Regions from separate parts of the Streptacidiphilus sp. MAP5-3 genome, predicted to be linked through region 3. Evidence: riboswitches for the same ligand, from Rfam matches in the RefSeq annotation. Region 3 holds a riboswitch; each other region holds the start of a gene.

Region 1 (7,090 bases), on a different contig from region 3:
CTCGACCTCCTTGACCTCGTTGAACGCCGCCCAACCGGCCGCGCCCATCGGCAGTTCCGGCGTGCCCTCGAAGCAGAAGTACGCCTTCACGTCGGCGTCCCGCAGGTGGTAGGCGATCTCGCGCGGCTTGAGCAGCACGTTGAGCGGGACCACGACCGCGCCCGCCTTGAGGACGCCGTAGTAGACGACCGGGAACTGCGGCAGGTTCGGACAGCTCAGCGCCACCTTGTCGCCGGGCCGGATCCCGCGTTCCACCAGCAGGTTGGCGACCTGGTTCGCGGCGGCGTCGACCTGGGCGTAGGTGAGGCGCGTCGGGCCCAGGACCAGCGCGTCACGGTTCGGGTAGGTGCGGGCGGAGTCCTCGAGCAGGATCGACAGGTTCAGCATGGTGCCTTCCGGGAGGTCGGGAGCCGGGCCGTCGGGTGTGAACGCATGTCAGATGAGATCACAGGTCAGGCGCGGAAGCTGCTGCTCGGTCGATCCCGCTCGGGGCGGGTGCCGGGGTCGGATCGACGTCGGGTCAGATCGGCGTCGCGTCGGATTGGCGTCGGGTCAGGCCACCGGGACGCCGGTGCCCGCGATCGCCTCGGGGCGGAGCAGCGCGGCGAGCTGCTCGGCCGGGAGCAGGCCGCGCTCCAGGACGAGCTCGGCCACGCCACGGCCGCTGGCAAGCGCCTCCTTGGCGATCTCGGTGGCGGCGACGTAGCCGATGTGCGGGTTGAGGGCGGTGACCAGGCCGATGGAGTTCTCGACGGTCGCGCGCAGCGCCTCGGTGTTGGCGGTGATCCCGGTGACGCAGCGGTCGGCCAAGGTGAGGCAGGCGGCGCGCAGGTGGGTGACGGACTCCGACAGCGAGTGCAGGATGATCGGCTCGAAGGCGTTGAGCTGGAGCTGACCGCCCTCGGCGGCCATGGTGATGGTGACGTCGTTCCCGATCACCTCGAAGGCGACCTGGTTGACCACCTCGGGGATGACCGGGTTGACCTTGCCCGGCATGATGCTCGAACCGGCCTGCACCGGCGGCAGGTTGATCTCGCCGAGGCCCGCGCGCGGGCCGGAGGACAGCAGACGCAGGTCGTTGCAGCTCTTGGAGAGCTTGACGGCGATGCGCTTGAGTACGCCGGACATCTGGACGAACGCGCCGCAGTCCTGGGTGGCCTCGACCAGGTTGGCGGCGGTGACCAGGGGCAGCCCGGTCACGTCGGCGAGATGGCGGCGGGCGGCCTCGGCGTATCCGGCCGGGGCGTTGAGGCCGGTGCCGATCGCGGTCGCGCCGAGGTTGATCTCGTGGATCAGCTGGACGGCCTCGGCCAGTCGACTGCGGTCCTCGTCGAGCATGACCGCGAAGGTCGAGAACTCCTGACCGAGCGTCATCGGCACGGCGTCCTGGAGCTGGGTGCGACCCATCTTCAGCACGTCGCGGAACTCGACGGCCTTGCCGGCGAAGGCGTCCTGGAGGTGGGCCATCGCCTCCAGCAGGCCGCGCACCGCGAAGACGGTCGCGATCCGGACGGCGGTGGGGTAGACGTCGTTGGTGGACTGGCTGAGGTTGACGTCCTCGTTGGGGTGCAGGTGCTGGTACTCGCCCTTGGCGTGACCCAGCAGCTCCAGCGCGCGGTTGGCCACGACCTCGTTGGCGTTCATGTTGGTCGAGGTGCCTGCGCCGCCCTGGATGACGTCCACGACGAACTGGTCGTGCAGCGCGCCGGTGCGGATCTCGCGGCAGGCGGCGACGATCGCGGCAGCCTTGGCGGGCGCCAGCAGCCCGAGCTCCTCGTTGGCGAGCGCGGCTGCCTCCTTGACCGCGGCCAGGGCGTCGATCAGGTGGGGGTAGGCCGAAATGGGCGTGCCGGTGATCGGGAAGTTCTCCGTGGCGCGCAGGGTGTGGACGCCCCAGTAGGCGTCGGCGCAGATGTCACGGTCTCCGAGGAGGTCGTGCTCGCTGCGGGTTGCGGCGGTCATGGCGGTCACTGCGGTCATGGCGGGTGCGGGTCTTCTTCCTCGGAGTGGACGGTGACGAGGGCTCAGGTGCGGGAGAGCGCTGAGGGTCAGGCGGTCAGCGCGGGTACCGGTTGGACGCGCCCGACCGGGTGCCCGCCGCCCAGCAGCGTCTCGCCCGCGAACGCGGTGAGCAGCTCGGGGTCGACGCCCGCGCGGGCGAGCGCAGCGGCGGCGACCGGGATGCGCGCCCGGTTCGCGCCGTCGGAGATCTTCACGGCGATCGCCCGGCCGTCCGGCAGCGCGCCCACCTGGACGCCCTCGAAGCCGTCCTTGGCGAGCAGTCCCGGTACGGCGTGCATCAGCGCGGAGACGTCCCGGCCGGAGCCGGAGGCCATCTCGGCGTGCTCGCGCATCGCGTCCGCGACGCGTGCCTCGGGCGTGCCGGGCGCGGCGGTGGTGATGCGGGCGGCGGCGCGGGCGAGGCCGTGCAGCGAGACCGCGAACAGCGGCGCGCCGCAGCCGTCCACCGTGACCGTCGCGACGCGCTGCCCCGTCAGGTCCTCGACTGCTGCCGCGACGGCCTGTTGGAGCGGATGCGCGGGATCGAGGTAGTCGTCGAGGGACCAGCCGTTGAGTGTGCAGGTGTAGAGCATGGCCGCGTGCTTGCCGGAGCAGTTCTGCGCCAGCCGGGACGGCAGGCGTCCGGCACTGACCCAGGCGTCCCGGACGGTCGGACCGTAGGGCAGGTCCTCGGCGTTGCGCAGGTGGCTCTCGGTGAGACCGGCCAGCTCCAGGATCCGCCGGGCGCCGTCGAGATGGCGCTCCTCGCCGGAGTGGCTGGCCGCCGCCAGCGAGAGCAGTTCACCGTCGAGTGGCAGCCCGGCCCGCACCATGGCGACCGCCTGGATGGGCTTGAGCGCCGAGCGCGGATAGAACGCGGCCTCGATGTCGCCGAGTTCGAACGCGACCTGGCCGTCCGCGTCCAGCACGACGACCGAGCCGTAGTGGACGCCCTCGACCACCCCGCCGCGCACCAGGTGTGCGACGGGGGAGTGACGGGGTTCGCGTATCGCGGGGGAGTCAGCGAGGTTCACGCGTCGGATCCGCCTTCGGTGGGAGTGGGATGGGGATGTGGGTGGGTGTGGTGCGCCCGGGGTGCACGATGCTGCTGAGGGTCGCGTCGATGCAGTCGAGGTGGTGGGCCATGGCGGCGACGGCGTCGTCCTGGTTGCCGTCGACCAGCGCCTCGACGATCACGCGGTGCTCCCGGTTGGACTGCTCGCGGCGTCCGGGGCCCAGTTCGTTGAGGAACGACGACTGGCGTGCCAGGGCGTCACGAATCTCCTCGATCACCCGGCGGAAGGCCGGGTTCTGGGCGGCTGCGGCCACGGTCAGATGGAAGAGGCTGTCCATCGCGACCCATGCGGTGGTGTCCGTCTCCCGCTCCATCCGCTCCAGCAGATGGGCCAGCCGGTCCAGGTCCTCGGGGGTGCGGCGCAGCGCCGCGTAGCCCGCTACGGGGATCTCGACGTGCCGGCGCACCTCCTCCAGATCGCCGGCCGCGTAGTCGCCGAAAGTGGGCTCCTCGACCGCGTGGGCGATGACGAAGGTGCCCTTGCCGGTCCGGGAGGCGGTCAGGCCCATCGCCTGCAGGGCGCGGAGCGCCTCCCGCAGCACCGGCCGGCTGACCTCGAGCATGCGGCACAGCTCCGCCTCGGAGGGGAGCTTGTCGCCTATGGCGTAGTCGCCGCGCTCGATGGCCTGGCGAAGATGGCCGAACACCGCTTCCATCGCGCTGACGCGACGCGGCATTGCGCCACCTGTCTGGCTGTCTGACAGGTTCACCCGAGTGATCCTGGAGGTTGCGGATGGGGCTGTCAAGCGTGGATTTGCCACCCTGCGCGGGGGCGGCGGCCCACGGTGCCGAGCCGAGGCAGGGAGCGGTGCTGTCCGCCGCAGTTGATGAACCTTCAGGTGGCGAAGGCGGGTTGGAGCCCGTCGCGCGGGCATGTGGCCCTGCTCACAGAGGGCTCGCGGCGGTTGCCCTCGCCGTGTCGCACTGCCTAGCGTGCCGCCTGTCCGCGCATAGCGGACCCCGATGTTCCGGAACGCCGAATCCTGCCGCCGGAGGCTCGGGCAGCGCGAACATTCGGCCCGGCAGGGGCGGGGGAACCAGGTAAGTCGCTGCGCTCCAGAAGGTCCGCAGCTTGGGGTGAAGCCGTGCTCAGCACGGCCGGGCTAGCCCACGGTCCGAATCCGACAGCTCACCTCGCAGGCGTCGTAGAGGACCCTGCCATGCTCCTGTCCGGAAACGGCCGTCACCGCCGTCCCCGCACCAACCAGGCCCGTCGCCTGGCCACCGTCGCCGGTGTCGCCGGCGCCGGCATCGCCCTCCCGCTCGTCGGGACGTCCAGCGCATTCGCCGCCTCGACCTCCACCTGGGACGCCGTCGCCCAGTGCGAGAGCACGGGCAACTGGTCGATCAACACCGGCAACGGCTACTTCGGTGGCCTCCAGTTCTCGCAGTCCACCTGGGACGCCTACGGGGGTCAGCAGTACGCGTCCTCCGCCGACCAGGCCAGCAAGGACCAGCAGATCGCCGTCGCCGAGAAGGTCCTCGCGGACCAGGGCCCCGGCGCCTGGCCCGTCTGCGGCCCGCAGGCCGGTCTGACCCAGGGCGGCCCCGCCCCGGTGATCAGCACCTCCGGTTCGTCGAGCTCCGGGAGCTCCTCGAACAGCTCGACCGCTTCCAGCGACAGCGGCCAGGCCCAGGCGGGCTCGGAGGACTCCGACGGCGGCAGCTCCGCCGCGCCGAGCACGGCTGCTGCCGGCACGAGCCCTGCCAGCACGCCCGCTTCCGGTGCGACTGCCGGTGCCACCGAGTACACCGTCGTCTCGGGTGACTGGCTGTCGACGATCGCCGAGTCGCACCACGTCTCCGGCGGCTGGCAGGAGCTGTACCAGCTCAACAAGGCCACGCTCACCCAGGGCCCGAACCTGATCTTCCCGGGCGAGCACCTGCAGCTCACCGGCGCGGGTTCGTCGTCGAGCACGACCACGAGCACCAGCACGAGCACGACCGGCAGCGACGCGTCCGCCGGCAGCAGCGCCCAGAGCAGCTCCGCCGCGCAGCCCGCGAGCAACGCGAACCTGAGCGGTGACCCGCAGGCCATCGCCGCGCAGATCGTCCCGGCCGACCAGCTCGCCTCGTTCGACGAGATCATCTCCCACGAGAGCGGCTGGAACGTCACCGCCACCAACCCGTCCTCCGGCGCGTACGGCCTGCCGCAGTCCCTGCCGGGCGACAAGATGGCCTCCGCCGGCGCCGACTGGCAGACCGACGCGGCCACCCAGCTGCGCTGGGCGCTGCAGTACATGGACTCCACCTACGGCAGCCCGAACCAGGCCTGGGCGTTCTGGCAGGCCAACAACTGGTACTGACGGTCCGTGGCGCGGGGGCGGGGTCAGAGCGTGAGGCTCGTCCCCTCCTCCGCGGCCAGGACCTCCCCGTCGTAGGTGGCACCCGCCTCCGCGACGGACCGGCTCCGCTGGGCGCCGGGCCAGAAGTGCGTGAGCAGCAGCCGCTTGGCCTGTGCGTCGGCGGCCCACTGGCCGGCCTCGGCGGCGCTGAGCAGGTACGGGTCCCGGTCCGCGCCCTGCAGGGTCGCCCCGGCCACGAACAGCTGGGCCCCGGCCGCCAGTTCGCCCAGCCCTGCGGCGGGACCTGCATCGCCGCTGTAGGCCACGGCCACTCCTGACACGGTCAGCCGCACCCCCGCGTGCGGCACATGATGCGGCAGCAGCATCCCGTCCAGCCGGAACGGCCCGACCTGGTGACTCCCCGGCAGCGGATGCGGCGCGAACACCTCCCGCAGGTCCTCGCTCGGCTCCATCGCCTGCACGCGCTCCAGTACCCCGTCCGGGCAGTACAGCGGCGTGCGCCCGGCTCGTCCACCTCCGGCCCGCTCAGCCCCGAACGTCAGCGCCCGACCGAGCCCGCTCAGGTCCGCGCAGTGATCGGGATGCCCGTGCGTGATCACCACGGCGTCGACCTCGTCCGCCGTGCAGTGCGCCAACAGGCGCGGCAGCGTGCCGTATCCGAGATCCAGCACGACGCGGAACCCGTCCGCCTCCACCAGGAGCCCACTCGCCGCACGCTCGGCCTCTGGCCACGCGCCGCACGTTCCGAGTACCGTGAGAGTCGGCATATGCCCATTCTGGCAGGGACGTTGTAGCCGCGCAGGCGCTCACGACACCGGGGCACAACTCGCCGGGGACCGGTCCCCTCTGACCGTGGCTAGCTTCTTCCACAAGCCAGTCACACCTTGGAGGGGCCGTGAACTACTACCTGGACGTGCTCAAGAACTACGCAGGATTCTCGGGCCGGGCACGGCGCGCGGAGTACTGGATGTTCACGCTGTTCAACGTCGTCGCCGGCGCACTTCTGATCATCATCGGCGCCGCGATCCACTTCCCGCTGCTCTACGCCGTCTACAGCCTGGCGGTCCTGCTGCCCACGCTCGCGGTGGCCTTCCGCCGCCTGCACGACACCGACCGGTCGGCGGGCTGGATCCTGATCGCCCTCATCCCGTTCATCGGCGTGATCGTCCTGCTGGTGTTCCTGTGCCAGGAAGGCACGCCCGGACCGAACCAGTACGGCGCGAGCGTCTGACACATCATCTGACACAGAGGGCGGCACACATCGGGGGAGGATGCTGCGATGGCAGGCGACGGGGGAGAAGCGGTCAGGCGCGACGGCCCTGGCGGCGGAGCGGTGGTACTCGCGTGGCCGATGGGGGCGCGGGACCGTGCGGTCGTGCCGCTACGCCCGCTCGACGCGAACGACATCGTCAAGGGCGTCTTCGCCACCGTCCGGCGGTACTTCTGGCCGCTGTACCTCCCGCTGCTGATCGTCGCCCTCGGCAGCACAGTGGTACTCGGCGGCAGCGCGTGGGCCGCGTGGGGACTGATCACCTCCCCGCACCTGCACGGCGGGCGGATGACCACAACGCGCGGGATCGAACTGGCCCTTGCCGCAGCCGTGGTCATCGTTCCCGCTCTGTTGTGCGCGGTCCTCGCGTCCGCGGTCACCACGGCCGTCTGTCTCACCGTCCTCGGCCATCACGCGGTGCTCGGCCGACGCCTGACG
Region 2 (7,090 bases), on a different contig from region 3:
GGGCTTCGGGTATCCGTACCCGCAGCGTCCGGGCTACACGCCCTACCCGCAGCGTCCCGGTCCCGGTTACGCGCCCTACCCGCACACCCAGCCGCCGGGATACGGGCAGCAGCCGTTCGTGCCGCAGCAGCAGACGCCGCCGCAGTACGGCCGACCGCCGTACGCGGCGCAGCAGTACGGCGGCCAGCAGTACGCTCCGCGGGCATACGCTCCGCAGCAGCCGTGGCCGTACGCACCGCAGCCACAACAGCCGTCGCCGTACGCAGCGCAGCAGCCGCCGCAGCAGCCGGCGGTGCCGTCCCAGGCACAGCCGAGCCCCGCGGCCGAGCAGCCTCCGGCCGAGAGCTGAGTCGGGGCTGACGTCGGGGCTGACGCCCGACGCACACGCCCGGCTCATCCTCCGTACATCCCGGCATCGCCTGTGCGTCGGGCGTACCGGAACCATCTGCCACCCCTGTCGCGTTGTCCCAATATCCGCACACGGAGGTGCGGCGACGCCGACACAGCGTCAGGAGGCAGCGCCAGTGACCGATGGCATCTATCGGATGGCCGTGACCAGTGGACACGGCCACCAGGAGACTGTTGCCCTCGCCGAGCAGCAGCTCCGGCAGTGGCTGAAGGCGTTGCACTACGACGAGCCCGGCTCGGGCAACGGTCGTCGGCGCGTCGGACCGCAGGCCGTCCTGGACCAAGTGGCCCGGGGCAAGGCGGTCCAGGGGCGGCTCGCCCGATGGCGGCTGCGCGAGTTCACCGTGCAGGGCATCTGGCAGACCTCGCTCACCGTGGCGTCCGCCCGCGACGGCCGCACCTGGGTGCAGCTCGACGCGGAGCAACTGCCGGTCCGCGGCGAGGAGCCCGCCAAGGCCCCCGTTCCCGGACTGGCCCGCGGCCTGCTGGACGTCCTGGACGCCGTCGAGGGCGAGCAGACCGGCGCGGCCCGCGTCCACGCGCTGCCCGGCATCATCGAGAAGCAGGACGTCGACGAGATCCTCGACGAACTGTGCGACCCGGACCGGCGGTTGCCGATCGTGGTCGCCAGCACTCCCCTGCACACCGACTTCGAGGACTGGCTCAACGACACCGTCGACCCGCTGCTCCGCAGTTGCAGCGGTCTGGCCGTCCTCTACGCGCTGGCTCCCGGCGCCGAGCGCACCTTCAACGCCGCGCTGGAACACCACCGCGTGTACGGCGGCGCGGTCCGCACGTACCTCCCCGGCCTCGACCCGGCCTGGGCGCCCGAGGCGGCGCGGCACCGGGTGATGTCCCGGTCCACGATCGAGGAGAACCTGCGCCGGGCCTCCGGACTGCTGGCCTGGCTGCCGCGTCGGTTGGCCGTCCAGACCCCCCTGCCGGACCAGCTGGTCGGCCTGCCGCCGCTGCGCCCCGAGGGCCTGCCGGAGGCCGACGCGATCGTGCCCGGCGGGCTGCTGGTCGACCACGAGGAGGAGGAGCTCCACGAGCAACGCGCCCGCGCCGAGGAGCTCCAGGAGGTGCGCCGCTGGCTCCGCGCGGCGGAGGAGCGCGAGTCGCAGCTGGCCGCGGAGTACGACGAGCAGTACAGCGAACTGCGCGCGGCGCGGACGGAGCTGCGCTCCCTCTCCGGCCGCCCGGCCCGTCCGCAGGACTCCGAGCCCGGCACCTTCGCCGAACTGCTGGAGCGCTGGGACGAGTTCCAGCTGCTGGAGTACACCGGCGACCCCCGCCTGACCAAGGAGCTGGACGAGCAGACCGACCACCCCACCTGGGTCCGGATGACCTGGGACGCGCTGCTGGCCCTCCAGGACTACGCGGAGGCGGCCAAGGAGGGCGCGTCCGGCGGCGACTTCCGCAGCTGGTGCGAGAACACCCCGCCGGACTGCCACCCCTTCCCGCCCCGCAAGGTGATCCGCGGCGAGTCACGCACCGTCAGCACCAACGCGAAGTGGAAGCGCGAACGCCTGCTGCCGGTCCCGACGACGGTCGACCCGTCGGGCCGCGTCTTCATGGGCGCCCACCTGCGGATAGGCGGCGGTGGAACGGCGCCGCGCCTGCACTATCACGATGACTGCTCGAACACGGGCCGGGTCTATGTCGGATACATCGGCCTGCATCTGCACAACACACGCACGAACTGACGGAGGTTCACGGTCATGGCTCAGGTCCCTTCCTCGCTGATTGCCGCGAGCGGACTCATCGGCGGCTTTGCCGTCGCCCGCGCGACGAAGCGGAGGGAACTCGGCGGGGTCGCTCTCGCCGCGGCGGGCGGCGCAGCGGCTCTGCAGTGGCGCAAGTCCGCGGGCCCGCGCACGGCCGCCGCGCTCGGCGGCCTCTACGCGGCGGCGTTCGCCGGCTCCCACCCGCTGGCGAAGAAGATCGGCGCCTGGCCGTCCGTTCTGACGGTGGCCACGGGCATGGCGGCAGCGTCCTGGGCCCTGGCGGACCGGAAGTAGTCGACCAGAAGTCAGAAGCAGGGGGCGTGGCAACACCCCTGGGGCGCGGGGCTCTGCTGATCTGCGGCTCCGCCGCGTGGGCGCGACCAGCTGAGCCCGCGCTCCCGCAGGAAGTTTCACGATTCAGGGCGCGGGGAACTGCGCGACAAGCCACTCGGGGCAGATGGTCCTCAACGAACTGAGTCATCCGCATGGGGTGGTCTCTCGCGCAGTTCCCCGCGCCCCTGAATAGTGCAACTTCCCCGCCTGCGCAGCCTGAGACGGTGCAACTACCTCAGCTGCAGAAAGCTTCTAGAGGTTCACGCCTCGCGAAGCGAGCCACGCCGTGGGGTCGACTGGCTCGGCGCCGTCCGGGCGGATCTCGAGGTGGAGGTGGGGGCCGGTGGAGCTGGCCGTCGCGCCCACGCGACCCAGCGGCTGGCCCGCTGCAACCGAACCGCCGCCCGCGACCGTGATCGCGGAGAGGTGGCAGTACCAGATCTCCGTGCCGTCCGGCAGGGTCTGGACGACGCGGTAGCCGTAGCTGCCCGCCCAGCCTGCCTCGGTGATCGTGCCGGTGCCCATCGCGCGGACCGCCGTGCCCGCCGGGGCCGCGAGGTCGAGGCCGGCGTGCAGGTGGGCCCAGTAGGAGCCCACCGCGCCACGGCCTGTGTCGCTGTGGACCGCGGTGAGGGGGGCCACCAACGACTCCGCCAGGCGGGCGCGTTCGACCGCCTGCGCCTTCGCGGTGGCCGCGCTCGCGGCCTCCCTGCGGGCGGTGTTCTCGGCGGCGCGCTGCGGGACGGCCTGGGCGAGGATGCGGTCCGCAAGGGCCACACCGGCGTCCGAGCCGTGGCTGGCCGGAACCTGCTCGTCGTCCTGGAGCCGCATCGTGCCGGTGGGGCCACCGTGCTCGGAGTGGTCCGCCGCGAGGGCGGGACCGGCCAGCCCGATGACGCTGCTGGCACCGACCGCCATGGCCGCGAGGCCCAGTGCGGCACCGCGCTGGCGCGGCACCGTGGCCGTAGGCTCGGCGACGGTCTCGACCGGGTATGACGCCATGACTGGCGTGCTCCTTTCCGTCCCTTCGCCGACCGGGTTAGCTGACGGGTTCGGAGAGGGCGGTCTCCTACGGCTGTGAGGCCGATTCACCCCGGGGTACGTGGGTCCCCGGCTCCGTGAGGATTAGGCGATCCGCGCGACGGCCGCGCGTACTGTTATTGAAAGTTAATACTAAAGCCGTCTGAAACCAAGTACTTCCCGGGGTGCAGTTGGGACGGCAGCGCCTCCAGCTGAACCTTCGTCATCAAGTCGGTCATTTCGGACAAGTGCGCCGACGGAGCCCGCCAGCACCTTCTGGAGCAGGCTGTATGCCAGGATCGGCAACAGCACCGCCGGGTTGCCGGGCATCCTGGTGGCCGCGACGACCGCGCTCGCACTGCTGTTGTTCATGCCCGACGCGTACGTCAACGCGATGGCGTCCGCCCGCGGAACCCCGAGCCGGACCGCCAGCACCCACCCGATCAGGAACGAGCCCGCGCACATCGCCGCCGCCGCGACGACCACCAGCACCAGGAAGTCCGGATCAGGACGCTCGATCACCTGACGCAGCGCGCCGCAGGCGTTGGTGTAGCTGAGGGTCACCACGACCAGCAGGTTGACCGCCTTCACCGCCGGCAGCCAGCGCTCCCGCGCCGCGCCGGACGGCAGCAGGCGACCCGTCAGCAACCCTGCCGCGCACGGCAGCACGACCGCCAGGACGGCGAACGCGCTGCACGCGTGCTCGGCCACACGATGCAGGTCGGCCGCGTACGGACCGGAGGCCAGGAATCCGCCGAGGTGCAGACCGAGCGGGATGGTGAGCGGGCTCAGCATCGTGCTGCCCACGACCAGGCCGAGCGTGAGCGTCGCGTTGCCCTCGCTGCCCTGGGCGAAGACAGTGGCCCCGGCGGCGACCGGCATTGCCCCGACCAGGGCCAGCCCGACCAGCAGGCTCTGCGCCTCGCGCGGGTTGTGCCAGCCGTCGGCCGCGAGCGCGCCGACGCCGAGCAGCAGCGTCGGCAGCAGGGCGTTGGAGGCGATCCCGACCAGCAGCGCGCGGGGACGCCGCAGCAGCGAGGGCAGCGTCTCGGCACGGGCGGTGAGGCCGGCGTTGAAGACCATCAGCGCCAGCAGCCCGGCCTGGAGCGGGAAATCGGCCCCGCCGACATGCGCCAGGCCCACCCCGCGCAGCGCGATCCCCGGCCCCGGCCACACTGCCGCGAGGACGTAGGCGAGCAGCATGATCCAGAGCAGGCGTCGCTGTACGGCGGCGAGGAGGGTGGAGAGCGGACGCATGAGGGGCACCGCCTTTCGTGCTTGTGGCGGCATCAGATCAGGTTCGCATCCGCACTGTCCCGCTGAGCTGGGGCGATTCATGACATCGAGTGGATTCCGTCATGATCGGGAAGCGGGATAGAGCCAGTCGACAAGTCGATTCGCGACGTCGTCGGAGGAGAGGGTGCGTGCGTTGGCGAACGATCCGTCCTGGGTCGTGGCGCGGACGCTGCCGTTCGGGTTGAGCACCACCAGGGCCGGGATACCGCTCTTCCTGAGGTCGATCCAGCGGGCCACGAGGGCGGTGTTGTGGTCGAAGTGCCCGACGTCGACGGTGACGAGGTGGTAGTCGCGCGACAGGACCAGCCACGCCCCGGCACTGAGCGAACGCTGCGCCAGCACCTGACAGTCGGCGCACCAGCCGGCGCCGAACTCGACGATGACGGGCCGCCCGTCCCTCCGGGAGGCCGCCTGCGCGGCGGCGAGCTCGGCCGTGGCGTCGGCGGCGGGGTTGTACCCCGTCGGCACGGGCGCGGGCGAGACGCTCGGCAGGGCGACGAACGGCGTCGCGTAGTGCGGGCCTGGCGCCCGACCGGAGACCTGCACACAGGCGGCGAGCAGCGCGAGCGGCAGGAGGCCGAGGAGCAACGCACGGAGTGAACGCACGTCACCCAGTGCAACACCGCGACGCGGAACGGCCCGGCTTCGACGCGCCGTTCGCCTAGTTCATGGACAGGTAGGCGAGACTTCCCGCGCCCGCGACGAAGCAGTAGATCGCGAACGGGGTCAGCGTCTTCGTCTCGAAGTACTTGGTCAGGAACCGCACCGCGACGTAGCTCGCGACGAACGCGCAGACCCCGCCGACAAGGAGCTGGCCGTGGATGCCGTTGCCCGCGGAGCCCAGCAGTGACGGCACCTTCAGCAGCGCCGCACCGCCGATCACCGGCGTGGCGAGGAGGAAGGCGAACCGGGCCGAGTCCTCGTGGCGGAGGCCCTTGAAGATGCCTGCGCTCATGGTGACGCCGGAGCGGGAGATGCCGGGGAGCAGGGCGAGGATCTGCGCCGCGCCCACGATGATCGCGCTGGACCAGCCGAGCTTGACGATGCGTCGGTCGGAGAGGATGTCCGGGTGCAGGTGCTCGTCGCCGGGCATCAGCGCCGCGTCGTTGGCGCGGCGTCGGCCCGTGCCGCCGCGCTTGAGGCGCTCGGCGCCGAAGAGGACCAACCCGTTCAGCATGAGGAAGAGGGCGGCCACGGTCGGTTTGCCGAGGATCTCGCGGAAGACCTTGTCCAGGGCGATGCCCGCGACGCCGACCGGGATGGTCGCCACGATCAGCAGCCAGGCCAGTTTCTGGTTGACCGTCTCGATCCGGCGCTCCTTGACGGAGCTGAACAGCCCCTGCAGGATCCGTGCCCAGTCCCGCCAGAAGAAGACGACCAGCGCCAGCGCGGTCGCGACGTGCAGCGCCACCAGAACGTTGAGGTAGGTGGACCCGGGCGCCGAGACGTTGAGGTCGTTCGAGTAGGGCGGTCCCAGCAGCGCGGGCACCAGAAGGCTGTGTCCGAGGCTGGAGACCGGGAACAGCTCGGAGACGCCCTGGAGCAGGCCGACGCCGATCGCTTCGGGATAGGTGAACACGGACGACATGACGACCCTGGGCTGCTGGGAGGGATAGGGGCAGCCCGAAAGTACTACAGAGATGTAGACGGAAAGGGCGGATATGACGGCTGTTCATCGACGCGATGGTCGAAGTTCACCGTCAATCCGCCCCAAGGTTCTCCTGAGCTTCAGGCGGCGTCACGCCGCGGTGCTGAGCTCCTCGACGCGCGGCACCGAGCCGGTGACCACCGTCGACGCGACCGGGGCCGCGTTGTCCGCGGCCTTCGGCAGGACCCGGCGCAGACGCACCGCCGCGACCGTGACGCCGAGGCAGCAGAGCGCCAGCGTGGCCAGGTAGACCGTCGACAGTCCGGCGCCGACCAGCAGCACGCCGACGGCCGGGCCGATCGCGATGGCGACCTGCTTCACCAGCGAGAACGCGGCGTTGTAGGTGCCGAGCAGTCGCGCCGGAGCAAGGTCGGCCACGATCGGGCCGAGCGTCGGGGCCAGCAGGGCCTCACCCGCGCCGAAGAGGACGTAGGTCATCATCATCGAGCCGACCGCCAGGCCGGACCCGCCGTGGAAGAGGCCCGCGATGCCCGCGAAGACCCACGCCGCGAGCCAGACCAGGCCGGTCGCCGCGATCGCGGTCGTCCGACGGCGACGCGAGGTCATCCGGACCACGAACATCTGCAGCACCACGATGGCGAAGGTGTTCGCCCCGAGGCCGAAGCCCAGCGCGGACGGGGAGATCCCCACCGTGCCC
Region 3 (7,090 bases):
GGACGTAGCTCTTCTCCGCGCCCGGAAGATCGGGCAGCGGCGCGTCCGCGACGGAGACGTAGCGACCGTCCGGCACGAGGGCGGCGGACACGTCCACCCCGGCGGTGTCGAGGACCGCGTCGTAGCTCTCCGACGTCAGGTCCGAGGCCGCCGACGCGACGGAGGTCAGACCCAACTCTCCTGCGGGCTTCAGGTGTTCGGCACGAGAGACGAGCCCGTCCACCACCGCGCCCCGGTGCCGCGCGAGGGCCACCGCGGTCCTCCCCACCGCGCCGAGCGCGCCCGTGACCAACAACCGCTGCCCCTCGACGAGATCCAGTCGAGCCAGCGCCTGCAGGGCGGTGACTCCGGCGAGCGGAAGGGCCGAGGCCTCGACCAGTGGGACGGACGCGGGCGCGTGGGCCACCAGAGCGGCGGGCAACGCCACCAGCTCGGCCCAGGTCCCGAGCCCGGTCGCCAGCTGGGCCGACATCGCGACCACCCGGTCCCCGACCGAGAACTCGGCCGACTCCGTGGCGACCACCATGCCGGCGAGGTCCCAGCCGAGCGTCATCGGGAACGCGGGTCCGACGTCCCAGGCCCGCGTCTTCCAGTCCACCGGGTTGATCGTGCTGGCCACAGTGCGGACAAGCAGTTCGCCGGCCGCGGCGACGGGGGCGGCGGCCTCACGCACCCGCAGGACTTCGGGACCACCATGTCGGTCGATCTGGACAGCGAACACGAAAGCTACTTCCCTCCGGACGAGCACCAGCCGACGGCCGGAAGAGCCGTCAGTAGTCAGTACTCGGACGGTAAACTCTGACATCGGTGTGAGAGTCAAGGCCGGGGGGATCAGGTGCGCATCGGTGAGATGTCCCGCAGGACCGGGGTCCACCCGAGGCTGCTCCGCTACTACGAGGAGCAGGGCCTACTCGCCCCTGATCGCGGCTCAGGCGGCTACCGCACCTACCGCGAGGAGGACGTGGAGACGGTCCGGCGGATCCGGTGCCTCCTGGCCGCCAGGCTCTCCACCGCCACCATCGCGCTGATCCTGCCCTGCGTCCGCATGGACGGCCGACGACTGGTGCCTGTGTGCGACGACACGGTGGCCGCACTGCGACGCGAGCACGCGCGCGTCACCGAGGCCATCGACGAACTCCAGGCGTCGCAGGAGCTGTTGGAACTCGTCATCCAGGCCGGTGCGGGCCGCGGGGACTGACGCGCGCAACTCGCCGAGTGCGGCTCGGAAGCCCTCCCCCTGGCAGAGTGGATGCGTGATCGAGGTACGCGTCGCGCACACCGCCGAGTTGGACGAAGCGGAGCTCGCCGCTGCACGGGCGTTGCTGTACCGGGTCTTCGCGGACATGGCCGAGGAGGACTGGGAGCACTCGCTCGGGGGCGTGCACGCGCTGGTCCGGGAGCGCGGGCCCGGCGGCCAGGTGGTCGCGCACGCGGCGGTGGTGCAGCGGCGACTGATGTACCGGGGGCAGGCGTTGCGGGCCGGGTACGTGGAGGGCGTCGGCGTCGAGGCGCGCCTGCGCGGGCAGGGGTACGGCGGGGCGGTGATGGCGGCCCTGGAGCGGGTGATCAGGCGCGCGTACGACGTCGGGGCGCTGGCGGCGACCGACGAGGCCATGGGGTTCTACGCCGCCCGCGGCTGGCAGCGGTGGCAGGGCCGGGCATCGGCGCTGACACCCGCCGGGGTGGTCCGGACGCCGGACGCCGAGGACTGCCTCTTCGTGCTGCCCGTGGCCTCCGGCCCGGCGCCGGAGCTCGACCTGACCGCCGAGCTGACCTGCGACTGGCGCGACGGCGACGTGTGGTGACCACCGGCCTGCTGTGAATGCGCCCGCGACGGACCATGGGAGTATGCAGGACGCAGAAGCGGGCTTCGAAGGGCTGCCGCCGGGCGATCGCGTGAAGGTCTACGAGGCGCCGGGCATCCGGGTCCGCTACGACGCCGGGCGCTGTCGGCACTACGCCGAGTGCGTGCGCCGCGCCGGGGAGGTGTTCGACCCGGAGCGGCGGCCGTGGATCCAGCCCGCCAACGCCGACGCGGAGCGGGTCGCCGCCGCCGTGCGCGCGTGCCCGACGGGCGCACTGCACTACCTGCTGCCGGAGGGCCCCGCCGAGGAGCCCGAGCGTCCCACCGTGATCACGCCGGAGCCGGACGGCCCGCTGCTGGTCCGCGGCGATCTCCGGATCGAGGCGCCTGCCGGAGCGGCCGAACCCTCCCGCGAGGTACGCGCAGCGCTGTGCCGGTGCGGCGCGAGCGCCAACAAGCCGTTCTGCGACGGCTCGCACGAGCGGATCGGCTGGCACGAGGCCTGAGACACACGGCCACGTACGCGTGTCCGTTCCCGGGAAATCGGCCCGCGTGACGGAGACTGCAAGGGACGAACGGCTGCAAAGAGACAAGACGGCAAGCGGACAGCCACGGGCAGCAGCACCGTCAGGAGGCGGCGAGGATGAGCACGAGCGAGGCCGAGGTCACGGTCGCCGACGCGCCGGGGGCGCAGCGGTTCGAGGCCCGGATCGAGGGAGAGCTGGTCGGGTTCACCTCGTACGTCCGCAACGACGACCGGGTGATCTACCAGCACACCGTCGTCGGCCCCGCCTACGAGGGCCTGGGCATCGGCGGCCTGCTGGCCCGCACCGCCGTGGAGGACGGCCGCCGCCGGGGCATCAAGGTCCAGGTGACCTGCCCGTTCATCAAGGCCTGGCTGACACGACACCCGGAGTACCAGGACGACGCCGAGTGAACGGCGCATCCGGTACTCCGGGTGCATGAGGGAGAGGAATCCCGACGGGCTGCGTCTCACCTCCGGACGACAACCCGTCAACAGCGACGCGGCGGACCGGTCCGAGCCAGACAGGTCACCCGGACCGGCCCACCACGCCACACCTGGTGCGGTGTGTCAGGAGACGCGACCGGCGAAGCTCGGGGTGTAGTCGCTGATGGTGTCCCACTTGACGCCCGAGCTCGGGTTGGCAGCCTCGACGTAGCGGCCGCCACCGACGTAGATGGCGACGTGGTAGACGCCGGAGTCGCTGCCGTCGCTGGACCAGAAGAGCAGGTCACCCGGCTGCAGCGAGTTGAGGGAGACCGGCGTGGTGGCCGAGGCCTGGTCGGCGGAGGTGCGCGGCAGGCTGATCCCGGCCTGGGCGTAAGCGGCCTGGACCAGACCGGAGCAGTCCCACGCGTTCGGGCCGTTGCCGCCGTAGACGTAGGAGTCGCCCACGTGCGCCTCGGCGAAGGCGATCGCCGTCGCGGCCGCGCCGGAGCCGGCCTGCGTCGAGCTGCTCGACGAGGTCGCCGCACCGGTGGACGCCTGGGTGGAGCCGGAGGAGTTCGAGCTCGCGGACGCGTTCGAGGACGAGGACGAAGCGGCGGACGACGAGTCGTTGTCCGAGTCGCCGGCCGAGTCGTTCGAGGGCTGTGCCGCCCGGGCGGACGCGGCGCTGCCGCCCAGGACCAGCTGCTGACCCGGGAAGATCAGGTTCGGGCCGTGGGTGAGGGTCGCCTTGTTCAGCTGGTACAGACGCTCCCAGCCGCCGGAGACATCGTGCTTCTGCGCGATGGTGGAGAGCCAGTCGCCGGTCCGGACCGTGTAGTGCCCGGCGGAGGAGCCGCCGGTCGCCGGGGCGCTGGAGGCGCTGGACGCGGCGGAGCCGGACTCGGAGGAACTGCTGGTGCTGCCGGCGGCCGACGAGTCGCTCGCGGCGGTCGAACCGGAAGAGCCGGTCGAGTTGGAGCTGCTCGACGAGCCGGAGGTGCTGATCGCCGGGGCGGGGCCGCCCTGGGTCAGACCGGCCTGCGGGCCGCAGACGGGCCAGGCGCCGGGGCCCTGGTCCGCGAGGACCTTCTCGGCGACGGCGATCTGCTGGTCCTTGGTGGCCTGGTCGGCGGAGGACGCGTACTGCTGCCCGCCGTAGGCGTCCCAGGTGGACTGCGAGAACTGGAGGCCACCGTAGTAGCCGTTGCCGGTGTTGATCGACCAGTCACCGCTGCTCTCGCACTGGGCGACGGAGTCCCAGGTGGAGACGGTGGCGGCGTGGGCGCCGGTCGCGGTGACCAGCGGAAGGGCGAGGCCTGCGCCGGTCAGCCCGACGGTGGCGAGCAGGCGCTTGGAGGCACGGCGGGCGATCTTGGGCGCGCGGTGGCGACCAGTCATGGTGTGGGTCCTCTCCCACGCCTGCGAGGTGAGCTGTCGGGTTCGGGCCGGAGTCGCCCGGCCGTGCAGAGCACGGCTTCACCCCGAGCCGGGAGCGACACGCTCCCGGCGACTTACCTGGGTCCCCCGCTCCTGCCGTGGTGTGCGTCGGGTGACAGCTGACAACCCCGACGGCAGGACTCGGCGTTCCGGTGATGTCAGTTCCGCTTAAGTGCGAACGACGCCGACCGTAGGCAGATCGAAGTTCAAACCTCAAGCCGATCAAAGGCCGTTGAGAGGTCCGTCACATCGACCGTCATTGGTTCGCACTCCAACCCTGCGTAGATGTCCGAAATGTCGTCAAGATTGCACCCCCGGGCATGACAACGGGCCCGTCCGACGGACGGGCCCGTTTCAAGCGGGGAATCTGAGAGAGCGATCTGACAGTGCGTCAGCCCAGTCGGGTCAGCTTCGCGCCGGTGCCCGGAGTGCTGAGCGCCGACTGCAGCGCGACCGGGATCGTCTGCGCTCCGGCACCACTGCCCACGACCAGGTTGCCGACGGCCGTCCCGGCGGCTGCGCTGTGCGGGACGGACTGTCCGGCGAGCGGCTGCAGCGACGTGCTCACCGACAGGCCGCTCCAGCCGATGACGCTGACGTCCGCGGTGGCCACGACCGGGGTGTGTCCGCCGAGACCGTCGTCGACGTACCCGACGACGTCGCCCTTCTTGATCACGACGTGCGACTGCAGCGCGCTCTCGGCGCTGATGATCAGCTGCTGGCTCTTCTGCAGCACCTGGGCGAGGATGCCCTGCCCCGGCCCCGGCCCGATCGCGGGCTGGCTCAGCACCGCGCCCAGGATCAGCTGCTGCGCACCGCCGACGTTCTGCTCCGCCGCCCACACCAGGTTGCCGAGGGCCGCCGTGCTGGTGCCGGTCTTGATGCCGATGACGCCGTTGCTGCCGACCAGCGTGTTGGTGTTCGGCGTGATGCCGTTCTCCGCCGCGTTGAACGACGGGGTGCTGACGATCTCCTTGAAGACCGGCATCTGCATGGCCGCCTCGATCAGCTTGAGCTGGTCGTTGGCCGTGCTCTTGGTGGTCGCGTCGAGACCGCTGGGGTCGGTGTAGACGCTCTTGGTCATGCCCAGACCGGCCGCGGTGCTCTGCATCTTCTGCACGAAGGCGGCGTCACTGCCCGCGTCCCAACGGCCCAGCAGCCGGGCGACGTTGTTGGCGGAGGGGATCAGCAGCAGCTGGAGCGCCTGGTACTCGGTCAGCGGCTCGCCGACCGAGACCTTCATCACCGACTCACCCTGCGGCTTACCGGTGTTGTAGTCGTTCACCGCTGCCGCGTCCACCGGCACCATCGGCCCCTGGTCGCCGACCTTGAGCGGGTGGTCGTGCAGCACGATGTACGCGGTCATCACCTTGGTGACGCTGGCCAGCGGCACCTGGTTGTCGCTCCCGCTGTGCCCGAGCACGCCCAGCCCCGGTACGGCCACGGCGGCCTGACCGGCCGTCGGCCAGGTGAGGTTCGGCGTGCCGCCGGAGAAGGTGTAGCTCTGCTCGCCGGTGAACTGGAGCGTCGGCGTCGGGATCGGACGCAGCAACTGCACCGCGCCGAGCACGATCACGAGGACCAGCAGCAACGTGCCCCAGAGCCGGATCCGCCGCAGCGCGATCCGGGCCGGGGTCATCGGCCGACGGCTCAGCGTGGCCAGGATGTCCATCGCCTCGGCGGTGGTCTCCGGCGAGGGCATCACAGCGGTGGCGGTCCCCATGGCCCCGGCCCCGGCCGGAACGGGCTCGGGCGACGGTCCGCCCGTGCCGCCGGGCCCGCCCGCGCCGCCGCGCGGCGTCGGCGGGAGCGGCGGCGGGAAGACGGGCATGGCCCGCGTCTCGTCCTCGTCACCGGTGGGGCCGTCGTCGGCGGGCTTGTCACCGGCGGACTCGTCGGTGTCCTCGGCGGCGGGCTCCTCGGCGGCTTCGGGCTGCGCCTCGCCTTCGGCCTCCGCCTCCGGCTCTTCTTCCTCGGCGTCCTCCGCGTCCTCGGCTGCCTCAGCCTCGTCCGCAGGCTCGTCCTTGGCGCCGGCGCCGGCGTCGGGCTCAGCCTCAGCCTCGGGAGCTTCCTCCGCCTCCGGTGCTTCAGCCTCCGGCTCGTCCTCGCTCTCCGCTTCGGGCTTGTTCGACTCCTCCACGGATTCGGACTCAGCCTCGGGCTCCTTGGCAACCTCCGGCTCCGAGTCGAGGGCGCGCAGCACACGGGTCGGTACGTCGACCGAGGATTCGGGCGCATCCTCCCCGTGCTCCTCCGGCTGCCCGCTCTCCTCCGCCTCCGCTGCTGCCTCAGGCTCCGCCTCGGTCGCGGGTTCCACGTCCGGAGCGGGGACGGCGGGATCGGTTCCCGCGCGTTCCGGCTCCCGCTCCGCGCCCGCGGTCCGCTGCGACCTGTCGGGGGACTCACCCACGTAACCCAGCCTCCTCTGTCCCTGCACGCACCCGTGCAGGACCGTCCCTGCAAACCTGCCTGTGACTGCCGCGTCGGCCCTGCTCACCGACGTCGACAAAGCGTGCAGGGACCAGTCTCCTGCACGCGCGGGGCCATTCCTGCTCACCGGGCCGCAGTCCGGCGATTCCCCACCCCTCGGCCAGACGCGGACGCGCGGTGCGGCGGTTCCGAAAGATCACGGAGTCGTGTCACTCTCTAGGCCCTCTCGACAGCAGGGTGTGAGAGGCGTCACTCTGTTGTGCATCCACGCGGGGAGGCTTGGATGGGCAAGAGCCGCAGAACAATTCCCGAGGAGCTGCTGTTGCTCGCTCTGGACCCGGCCACGGGTACCACAGCGCAGCCCCAGACGCTCGATCTCGGACTGGCCGGAGCGCAGCTCGTCGAGCTGGCCATGGCCGGACGAATAGTCCCGGACGGGGACCGGATCACCGTGGTCAATCCACGGC
Region 4 (7,090 bases), on a different contig from region 3:
ACATCGGGGCGGCGTGGAACGTCAGCGTCGGTGCGACCTGGGGCTTCGCGGTCGAAGCCGGAGACGAGCTTGAGGAACGCCGTCTCGACGTCCGGTGCGCCGGTCGCCGCGAGGAGGCCGGTCGGCGTGTCGTCGGCCAACATCCGGCCGTCGCGCATCAGCAGCAACCGGGTGCAACGGGCGGCCTCGTCCATGACGTGGCTGGAGACCAGCAGCGTGACGCCGTCGGCCGCGAGCCGGTGGAACAGCTGCCACAGGTCCTGGCGCAGCACCGGGTCCAGGCCGACCGTGGGCTCGTCCAGGACCAGCAGCCGGGGCGATCCGAGCAGCGCCGCCGCCAGCGAGACCCGCGCACGCTGACCGCCGGAGAGCTGTCCGACCAGGTCCTTCTCCCGCCCGGCCAGGCCGACCTGCTCCAGCACCCGCGCCGGATCGGTCCTGGGCGCGCCGAGCACCTCGGCGAAGTAGCGGAGGTTGGCCCCGATGCCGAGGTCGGCGTAGACGGACGGGGCCTGGGTGACGTAGCCGACGCGGTCGCGCAGCTCGGGGCTTCCGGCGGGGCGGCCGAGCACCGTGACCTCTCCGGCCGCGGTCTTCTGCACGCCGACGACCGAGCGCAGCAACGTCGTCTTGCCGCAGCCGCTCGGGCCGAGCAGGCCGGTCACCGAGCCCGTCGCGACGGTGAGGTCGAGCCCGTGCAGCACGGGGCGTCCGCCGCGGACCACGCTGAGGCCGCGGACCTCGACGGCTGCTCCGGCCGCGGCGCTAGAATTCATCATGTGATGAGTTTTGCTCCGCGCAGCGCCACCCGTCAAGCACCCGAACAGACCGAAACCCGGCCCGAGCTCTCCCTGGCGCTCCCAGGCTCACCCCTGACTCACCCCGCGAGATACCGCTGGATCGTCGGCGCCAGCAGGGACACCAACTCCTCCGGGCCCACCGAGGCGATCGGCTCTGCGGCGACGATGTAGCGGACCATCGCCAGGCCGATGATCTGCGAGATCACCAGCTCGACCCGCAGCTCCGGCCGGTCGACGGCAAGGCCCTCCGCCAACCTGCCGACCAGCTCGCGGACCATGAAGTCGCGCAGCAGTTCGGCGATGGCCTCGCTGGCGACGACCGTCCGCACCACGGCCATCAGGCGATTCAGCACCTCCGGCTGCTCCCACAGCGCCACGACGAAGCGTGCGACCCGCTCCCCCACCTGCGCCCGGTCGCCGTCCAGGATCACCGCCGCCACGGTGGCCGGGTCGATCGGGAAGTCCAGTGCGGCCAGGAAGAGTTGCTCCTTGCTGCCGAAGTAGTGGTGCAGCAGCGCCGGATCGACCCCGGCCACCCGGGCGATGCCGCGCATGCTCGCCTTCTCGTAGCCGCGCGCGGCGAACTCGGCGCGAGCAGCGTCCAGCACCACGCCACGGGTGTCGGCGCCGCCGGGCCTGCGCCCGGTGCGTTTGGCGGCCGCCTTTCCGGCGGCCTGGGTTCCGGCCCGCTCTTCGGACGACGGCGGCTGAGCGTCACTCATGTCTCCATCCTCGCCGACGGACGCCGAATGTTCTTTCACGCAGGGGCCATGACGCCGCAACAGAACAGGTTCAGAAGCCGCTGCGGGTGCACCTCACCGGGCGGACGCCTCCTCGGCGGACGCGGCACGCTCGGGCTGCTTCCGCGAAGCCCGCAGCGAGGTGACGGTGGTGACGGCGAGCACCACGACGATGAACCCGAGCGAGAGCGGGGTGCTGATCTCCGGCACCCCGTGCGCGCCCGCCTCGTGCAGGGCGTGGAGCAGCAGCTTGACGCCGATGAAGCCGAGGATCACCGACAGGCCGTAGGAGAGGTGGACCAGTCGCGTGAGCAGGCCGCCGATCAGGAAGTAGAGCTGGCGCAGGCCCATCAGCGCGAAGGCGTTGGCGGCAAAGACGATGTACGGGTCCTGCGTCAGCCCGAAGATCGCGGGGATCGAGTCCATCGCGAAGAGCACGTCGGTGCTGCCGATGGCGAGGATCACCACCAGCATCGGGGTGATCAGCCGCCGGCCGCCCTCGACGACGACCAGCCGCGTGCCGCGGTAGCCGTCGGTGGACGGGAATCGGCGCTCGACGTCCCGCAGGAAGCGGTTCTCCCGGTACTCCTCGCCGTCGTCGGCGGTCATGCCGGTGTCGGCGGTCATGCCGGTGCCGGCAGCGGGGCCGGTGGCGTGTCCTGCCCTGGCCTCCTTGATCAGCTTCCAGGCCGTCCAGATCAGGAACGCGCCGAAGAGGAAGAAGACCCAGGAGAAGCTGTCGATCACGGCCGCGCCGGCCGCGATGAAGACCGTGCGCAGCACCAGCGCGATCAGCACGCCCACCATCAGCACCCGCTGCTGGAGCTCGGCCGGGACGGCGAACTTCGCCATGATCAGCACGAAGACGAAGAGGTTGTCGACGCTGAGCGACTTCTCGGTGATGTAGCCGGCGAAGAACTGACCGGCTGCGGCTCCGCCCGAGTGCCACCAGAGGAAGCCGCCGAAGAGAGCGGCGAGGACGACCCAGACCACGGTCCAGATCCCGGCCTCGCGCAGCGAGACCTCATGGGGCTTGCGACCGCCGACGAGGAAGTCGGCGGCGATGAGGACGACGAGTACGGCGATGGTGACGGCCCACAGGGCCACGGACACGTCCATGGACGGGTTGCTCCTCCGGCAGGCGACAGCTGTTGTCTGCCGGAGGTCTCCTCCGCCCCACCGTCGATGTCGGTGTGGGCCGACGACCCCGGTCGGTGCTGGGCACCGACGTGCTGACGGGGACGTCGTTTCAGGGAGTACTCCCCTCCGCTTCCTGCCGAGGCTAACAGCAGCCCCGGCAGGAAAACGTAAGGAATCGCGCGAGTGCGGCGCTAGCGGCGCTCGCGGCGCTCAGTTGTAGACGCGGACGTAGTCCACGGAGAAGCTGATCGGCTCGGTGCCGCTCGGGGCCGGGTGGTACTGGCCCGCGGAGAGCGACAGGTTGAGGATCAGGTAGGCGGACCAGTTGGCGCCCACGCCCGTGTTGTCGGAGTAGACCTTCACGCCGTTGATGTACCAGTCGACGGAGTTGGCACCGTACTTGGTGCCGATGGTGACCCACTGGCCGGGCTTGATCGCGTTCGCGTCGGTGTAGTAGTCGTGCGCGGCGTTGACGTGGTTGGAGAGCTCGAGCAGGTTCGGGTTGTCCGGGTGGTACTCGAACGAGTCGATCTCGCCGTTGCCGTTCTTCCAGGTCCAGAGCGCGGGCCAGGCGCCCTGCTGGGTGGGGAGCTTGACGCGGGCCTCGATGTAGTCGCCGGTCTTGACCTGGAATCCCTCCTGCGAGCCCTCGGTGGTGAGCAGACCGGTGGTCCAGGCCTGCCGGCCGTTCTCCAGGGTGTGCGAGCTCGGCTGGGCGGTGAAGGTGGCGACGCCGCCCGCAACCGCGACGTCGTTCGGGTCGAGCCAGTCCAGCTTGTTGTCGCTGGGGTTGTGGTCGCCGTACTGGTAGGACGAGGTCGTGGTGCCGACCCAGCGCTGGCCCCAGGTGATCGGGTTGTTGAACTCCTCGTCCCAGACCGGGGTGGTGGAGGTGGCGACACCGGCGGGCAGGCTGCTGCTCGGAGCAGGCGTCGACGGAGCCGAAGTGGGTGCCGGGCTGGGCGTCGACGCGGACGTCGGCTTCGGGGCCGGGGCCGGGGTGCCCGTGGTGGCGGCGGAGCCGACGGCCAGCGTCTTGGCCGCCAGGTTGTGCCAGCCTGCGGCGTCCAGGTAGGCGCCCATCATCGTGTAGCGGCCCGGCGCGAAGGTGCGGCTGCCGGCGTGGAAGGTGAGCCCGGTCGGGCAGATCCGCGCGTTGCTGTCCCACTGCGGGAAGTCGACGTTGTTGCCGGACGCGTCACGGACGGCGACGCCGAGGCTCCGTACGGTGGTGCAGGCGGTGGAGCGGACCGTGAGCGTGACGTTGGCGGTGTTCCCGCTGGTGGTCGCGGTCAGGCCGGTCTCGCTGACGCTCGGCGTGGCCGCCTGGGCCTGGGTCGCCACGGCGCCGCCGAGCAGCAGGGCGGGCGCGGCCGTGAAGGCCAGTATTCGGGCAGGGGTGGACAGGGTGGATCGCATGGCGCCTCTCCGACGCCTGCGAGGTGAGCTGTCGGGTTCGGGCCGGAAGGCTGGCCCGGCCGCGCGGCGGCGGCTTCACCCCGAGCCCCGACCGGTCCCGCGCGTGGGCGCAGGGCAGAGCGGGGCGCTTACCTGGTTCCCCCGCTCCGGCCCGTGGTACTCGTGCGATCCGGCGTCGACGGGCAGGACAAGGCGTACCGGCGCACGGTGCCCGTCTGTGGCGACGGACTCGGGCAGGTTAGGCAGATGAGGTCGGCGCGCCCCAAGCCCTCGAAGGGTATTGAGGGCTATCTCACAGATCCTTTACACGACGCAGAAGGCCCTGCTCAGAGCCTGCTCAGGCGCTGCCAAGGCCCTGCCGAGGCCATTGAGCCGACCCTGCTCAGAGCGCCTGCTCGATCGCCGGGAGCATCTCCTGGAAGGTGCGGCCCTGTGCCGGGATGCCGATCGCCGCCATCTGCCAGCTGCCGCCCGCGTCCCGGTAGACCTTGGCCATCACCTGGCCGGTGTGCGGGCCGCCGCCGCTGAGCGTGAAGCGGGCCAGCTCGTCGCCGGTGGCCTCGTCGACCAGGCGGCAGTGGGCGCGCTGCACCTCCTGGAAGCTCTGGCCGTTGTAGGAGTTGACGGTGAAGACGATCTGGGTGATCCGGTCGGGGACCCGGCGCAGGTCGACCAGGATCGACTCGTCGTCCTCCCCGCCCTTGCCGCCGACCAGGTTGTCGCCGGTGTGGCGCACCGAGCCGTCGTTGCTCACCAGGTGCTGGAAGAAGACCACGTCGGCCAGCGAGCCCTGGGAGTAGAGCACCGCCGAGGCGTCCAGGTCGATCTCGCGGCGGCGGGTGCCGAACAGGCCCTTGCGCGGCGCCGCCTGCCACCCCAGGCCCATCCGCACCAGGGACAGCATGCCCCCGTCGTCCTTCTCCAGACTTACGCTCTGACCCTTGCTCAGATTCACCGACACGGCACGCCCCTCCCGAACTCGTTCGCGAACCGCAGCCTCGGTACCGGCGCCCGTCCGGCTCCGACGCAGCCCTCACTGCACCATACGACCCGGACGGGCCTGCGGGTTCCCCGGGAGTGCCGACGATCACTCAAGCGGTGCACTCGGGCGCACTCAAGCGGTGCACTCAGGCGAGGCCGGCTTCGCGCATCTGGCGCAACTCCTTCTTCAGTTCGTTCACCTCGTCGCGGAGCCGCGCGGCGACCTCGAACTGCAGCTCGGCCGCGGCGGCGTGCATCCGGTCGGTCAGCTCGCCGATCAGCTCGGCCAGTTCGGCGGCGGGCAGGCTCTTGGCGTCCTTCTTTCCCGCGGCGGCTGCGGCCTTGGCGCCGAGCGCCGGGACCGGGGCCTTCTGACCGCGCCCGCCGCCACCGCCGCCCTGGCGGTAACCGGTGCTGAGCAGCTCGGCGGTGTCCATGTCCTCGCGGGCGAGCGAGTCGAGGATGTCGCCGATCTTCTTGCGCAGCGGCTGCGGGTCGATGCCGTGGTCGCGGTTGTAGGCCTGCTGGATCTCGCGACGACGGTTAGTCTCGTCGATGGCCCGCTCCATCGCCGGGGTGATCCGGTCCGCGTACATGTGGACCTGGCCGGAGACGTTACGGGCGGCACGGCCGATCGTCTGGATCAGCGAGGTGGGCGACCGCAGGAAGCCCTCCTTGTCGGCGTCCAGGATCGCCACCAGCGAGACCTCGGGCAGGTCGAGGCCCTCACGGAGCAGGTTGATGCCGACCAGCACGTCGTACTCGCCGGCCCGCAGCTGGCGCAGCAGCTCGACGCGGCGCAGCGTGTCGATGTCGCTGTGCAGGTACCGGACCCGGATGCCGAGTTCGAGCATGTAGTCGGTGAGGTCCTCGGACATCTTCTTGGTCAGCGTGGTGACCAGGACGCGCTCGTCCTTCTCTGTGCGCAGCCGGATCTCGTGGACCAGGTCGTCGATCTGACCCTCCGTCGGCTTGACCACGACCTCCGGGTCGATCAGGCCGGTGGGACGGATGATCTGCTCGACCTGGCTGTCGGAGCGGGAGAGCTCGTAGGCGCCCGGGGTGGCCGACAGGTAGACCGTCTGACCGATCCGCTCGACGAACTCCTCCCACTTGAGCGGGCGGTTGTCCATGGCCGAGGGCAGCCGGAAGCCGTGCTCCACCAGCGCCCGCTTGCGCGAGGCATCACCCTCGTACATCGCGCCGATCTGCGGCACAGTGACGTGCGACTCGTCGATGACCAGGAGGAAGTCCTCCGGGAAGAAGTCCATCAGGGTGTTGGGCGCACTGCCGGGGTCGCGGCCGTCGATGTGCCGGGAGTAGTTCTCGATGCCGGAGCAGGTGCCGATCTGACGCATCATCTCGATGTCGTAGGTCGTGCGCATGCGCAGCCGCTGGGCCTCCAGGAGCTTGCCCTGCTTCTCCATCGTGGCGAGGGTCTGCTCCAACTCGGCCTCGATGCCGGCGATGGCGTGCTCCATCCGCTCCGGGCCGGCCACGTAGTGGGACGCGGGGAAGACGTGAAGCGACTGGTCCTCGCTGATGACCTCGCCGGTGAGCGGGTGGAGCGTGCTCAGCGCCTCGATCTCGTCGCCGAACATCTCGATCCGGACCGCGAGCTCCTCGTAGACCGGGAAGATCTCGATGGTGTCGCCGCGCACCCGGAAGGTGCCGCGGGTGAAGGCGAGGTCGTTCCGGTTGTACTGGATGTCGACGAAGCGGCGCAGCAGCGCGTCCCGGTCGATCTCGTCGCCGACCTTGAGCTGGACCATCCGGTCCACGTACTCCTGCGGCGTACCCAGGCCGTAGATGCAGGAGACGGAGGCGACGACGATCACGTCGCGCCGGGTCAGCAGCGAGTTGGTCGCCGAGTGGCGCAGCCGCTCGACCTCCTCGTTGATCGAGGAGTCCTTCTCGATGTAGGTGTCCGTCTGCGCGATGTACGCCTCGGGCTGGTAGTAGTCGTAGTACGAGACGAAGTACTCGACGGCGTTGTTCGGCAGCAGCTCG

Evidence for each region. Region 3 has a riboswitch for cyclic di-AMP ahead of ABH928_RS21845 (transglycosylase family protein). Riboswitches for the same ligand answer to the same signal wherever they lie in the genome.
Region 1: linked by a shared signal. The riboswitch ahead of ABH928_RS05735 (transglycosylase family protein) and the one ahead of ABH928_RS21845 (transglycosylase family protein) in region 3 are both predicted to bind cyclic di-AMP.
Region 2: linked by a shared signal. The riboswitch ahead of ABH928_RS25880 (M23 family metallopeptidase) and the one ahead of ABH928_RS21845 (transglycosylase family protein) in region 3 are both predicted to bind cyclic di-AMP.
Region 4: linked by a shared signal. The riboswitch ahead of ABH928_RS20840 (family 16 glycosylhydrolase) and the one ahead of ABH928_RS21845 (transglycosylase family protein) in region 3 are both predicted to bind cyclic di-AMP.

The regions. Positions count from the first base shown of each region.
Region 1 covers NZ_JBGCCL010000002.1:434,803-441,892, forward strand. The annotation lists gene ABH928_RS05715 (long-chain fatty acid--CoA ligase) at 1-387, opposite strand, end outside; gene aspA (aspartate ammonia-lyase) at 553-1,962, opposite strand; gene ABH928_RS05725 (asparaginase) at 2,049-3,035, opposite strand; gene ABH928_RS05730 (FadR/GntR family transcriptional regulator) at 3,022-3,732, opposite strand; cyclic di-AMP (ydaO/yuaA leader) riboswitch at 4,041-4,234, shown strand; gene ABH928_RS05735 (transglycosylase family protein) at 4,237-5,382, shown strand; gene ABH928_RS05740 (MBL fold metallo-hydrolase) at 5,406-6,149, opposite strand; gene ABH928_RS05745 (DUF805 domain-containing protein) at 6,278-6,613, shown strand; gene ABH928_RS05750 (hypothetical protein) at 6,662-7,090, shown strand, end outside.
Region 2 covers NZ_JBGCCL010000020.1:102,691-109,780, reverse strand. The annotation lists gene ABH928_RS25895 (PrsW family glutamic-type intramembrane protease) at 1-349, shown strand, start outside; gene ABH928_RS25890 (hypothetical protein) at 525-2,114, shown strand; gene ABH928_RS25885 (hypothetical protein) at 2,130-2,429, shown strand; gene ABH928_RS25880 (M23 family metallopeptidase) at 2,721-3,470, opposite strand; cyclic di-AMP (ydaO/yuaA leader) riboswitch at 3,483-3,610, opposite strand; gene ABH928_RS25875 (bile acid:sodium symporter family protein) at 3,642-4,745, opposite strand; gene ABH928_RS25870 (thioredoxin family protein) at 4,845-5,390, opposite strand; gene ABH928_RS25865 (undecaprenyl-diphosphate phosphatase) at 5,446-6,372, opposite strand; gene ABH928_RS25860 (MFS transporter) at 6,523-7,090, opposite strand, start outside.
Region 3 covers NZ_JBGCCL010000014.1:165,697-172,786, forward strand. The annotation lists gene ABH928_RS21820 (NADP-dependent oxidoreductase) at 1-721, opposite strand, end outside; gene ABH928_RS21825 (MerR family transcriptional regulator) at 836-1,198, shown strand; gene ABH928_RS21830 (GNAT family N-acetyltransferase) at 1,254-1,805, shown strand; gene ABH928_RS21835 ((4Fe-4S)-binding protein) at 1,849-2,310, shown strand; gene ABH928_RS21840 (GNAT family N-acetyltransferase) at 2,448-2,741, shown strand; gene ABH928_RS21845 (transglycosylase family protein) at 2,898-4,154, opposite strand; cyclic di-AMP (ydaO/yuaA leader) riboswitch at 4,160-4,314, opposite strand; gene ABH928_RS21850 (D-alanyl-D-alanine carboxypeptidase family protein) at 4,585-6,603, opposite strand; gene ABH928_RS21855 (GPP34 family phosphoprotein) at 6,907-7,090, shown strand, end outside.
Region 4 covers NZ_JBGCCL010000013.1:169,137-176,226, reverse strand. The annotation lists gene ABH928_RS20855 (ABC transporter ATP-binding protein) at 1-779, opposite strand, end outside; gene ABH928_RS20850 (TetR family transcriptional regulator) at 878-1,522, opposite strand; gene ABH928_RS20845 (TerC family protein) at 1,616-2,659, opposite strand; gene ABH928_RS20840 (family 16 glycosylhydrolase) at 2,891-4,099, opposite strand; cyclic di-AMP (ydaO/yuaA leader) riboswitch at 4,098-4,219, opposite strand; gene ABH928_RS20835 (TerD family protein) at 4,482-5,060, opposite strand; gene uvrB (excinuclease ABC subunit UvrB) at 5,227-7,090, opposite strand, start outside.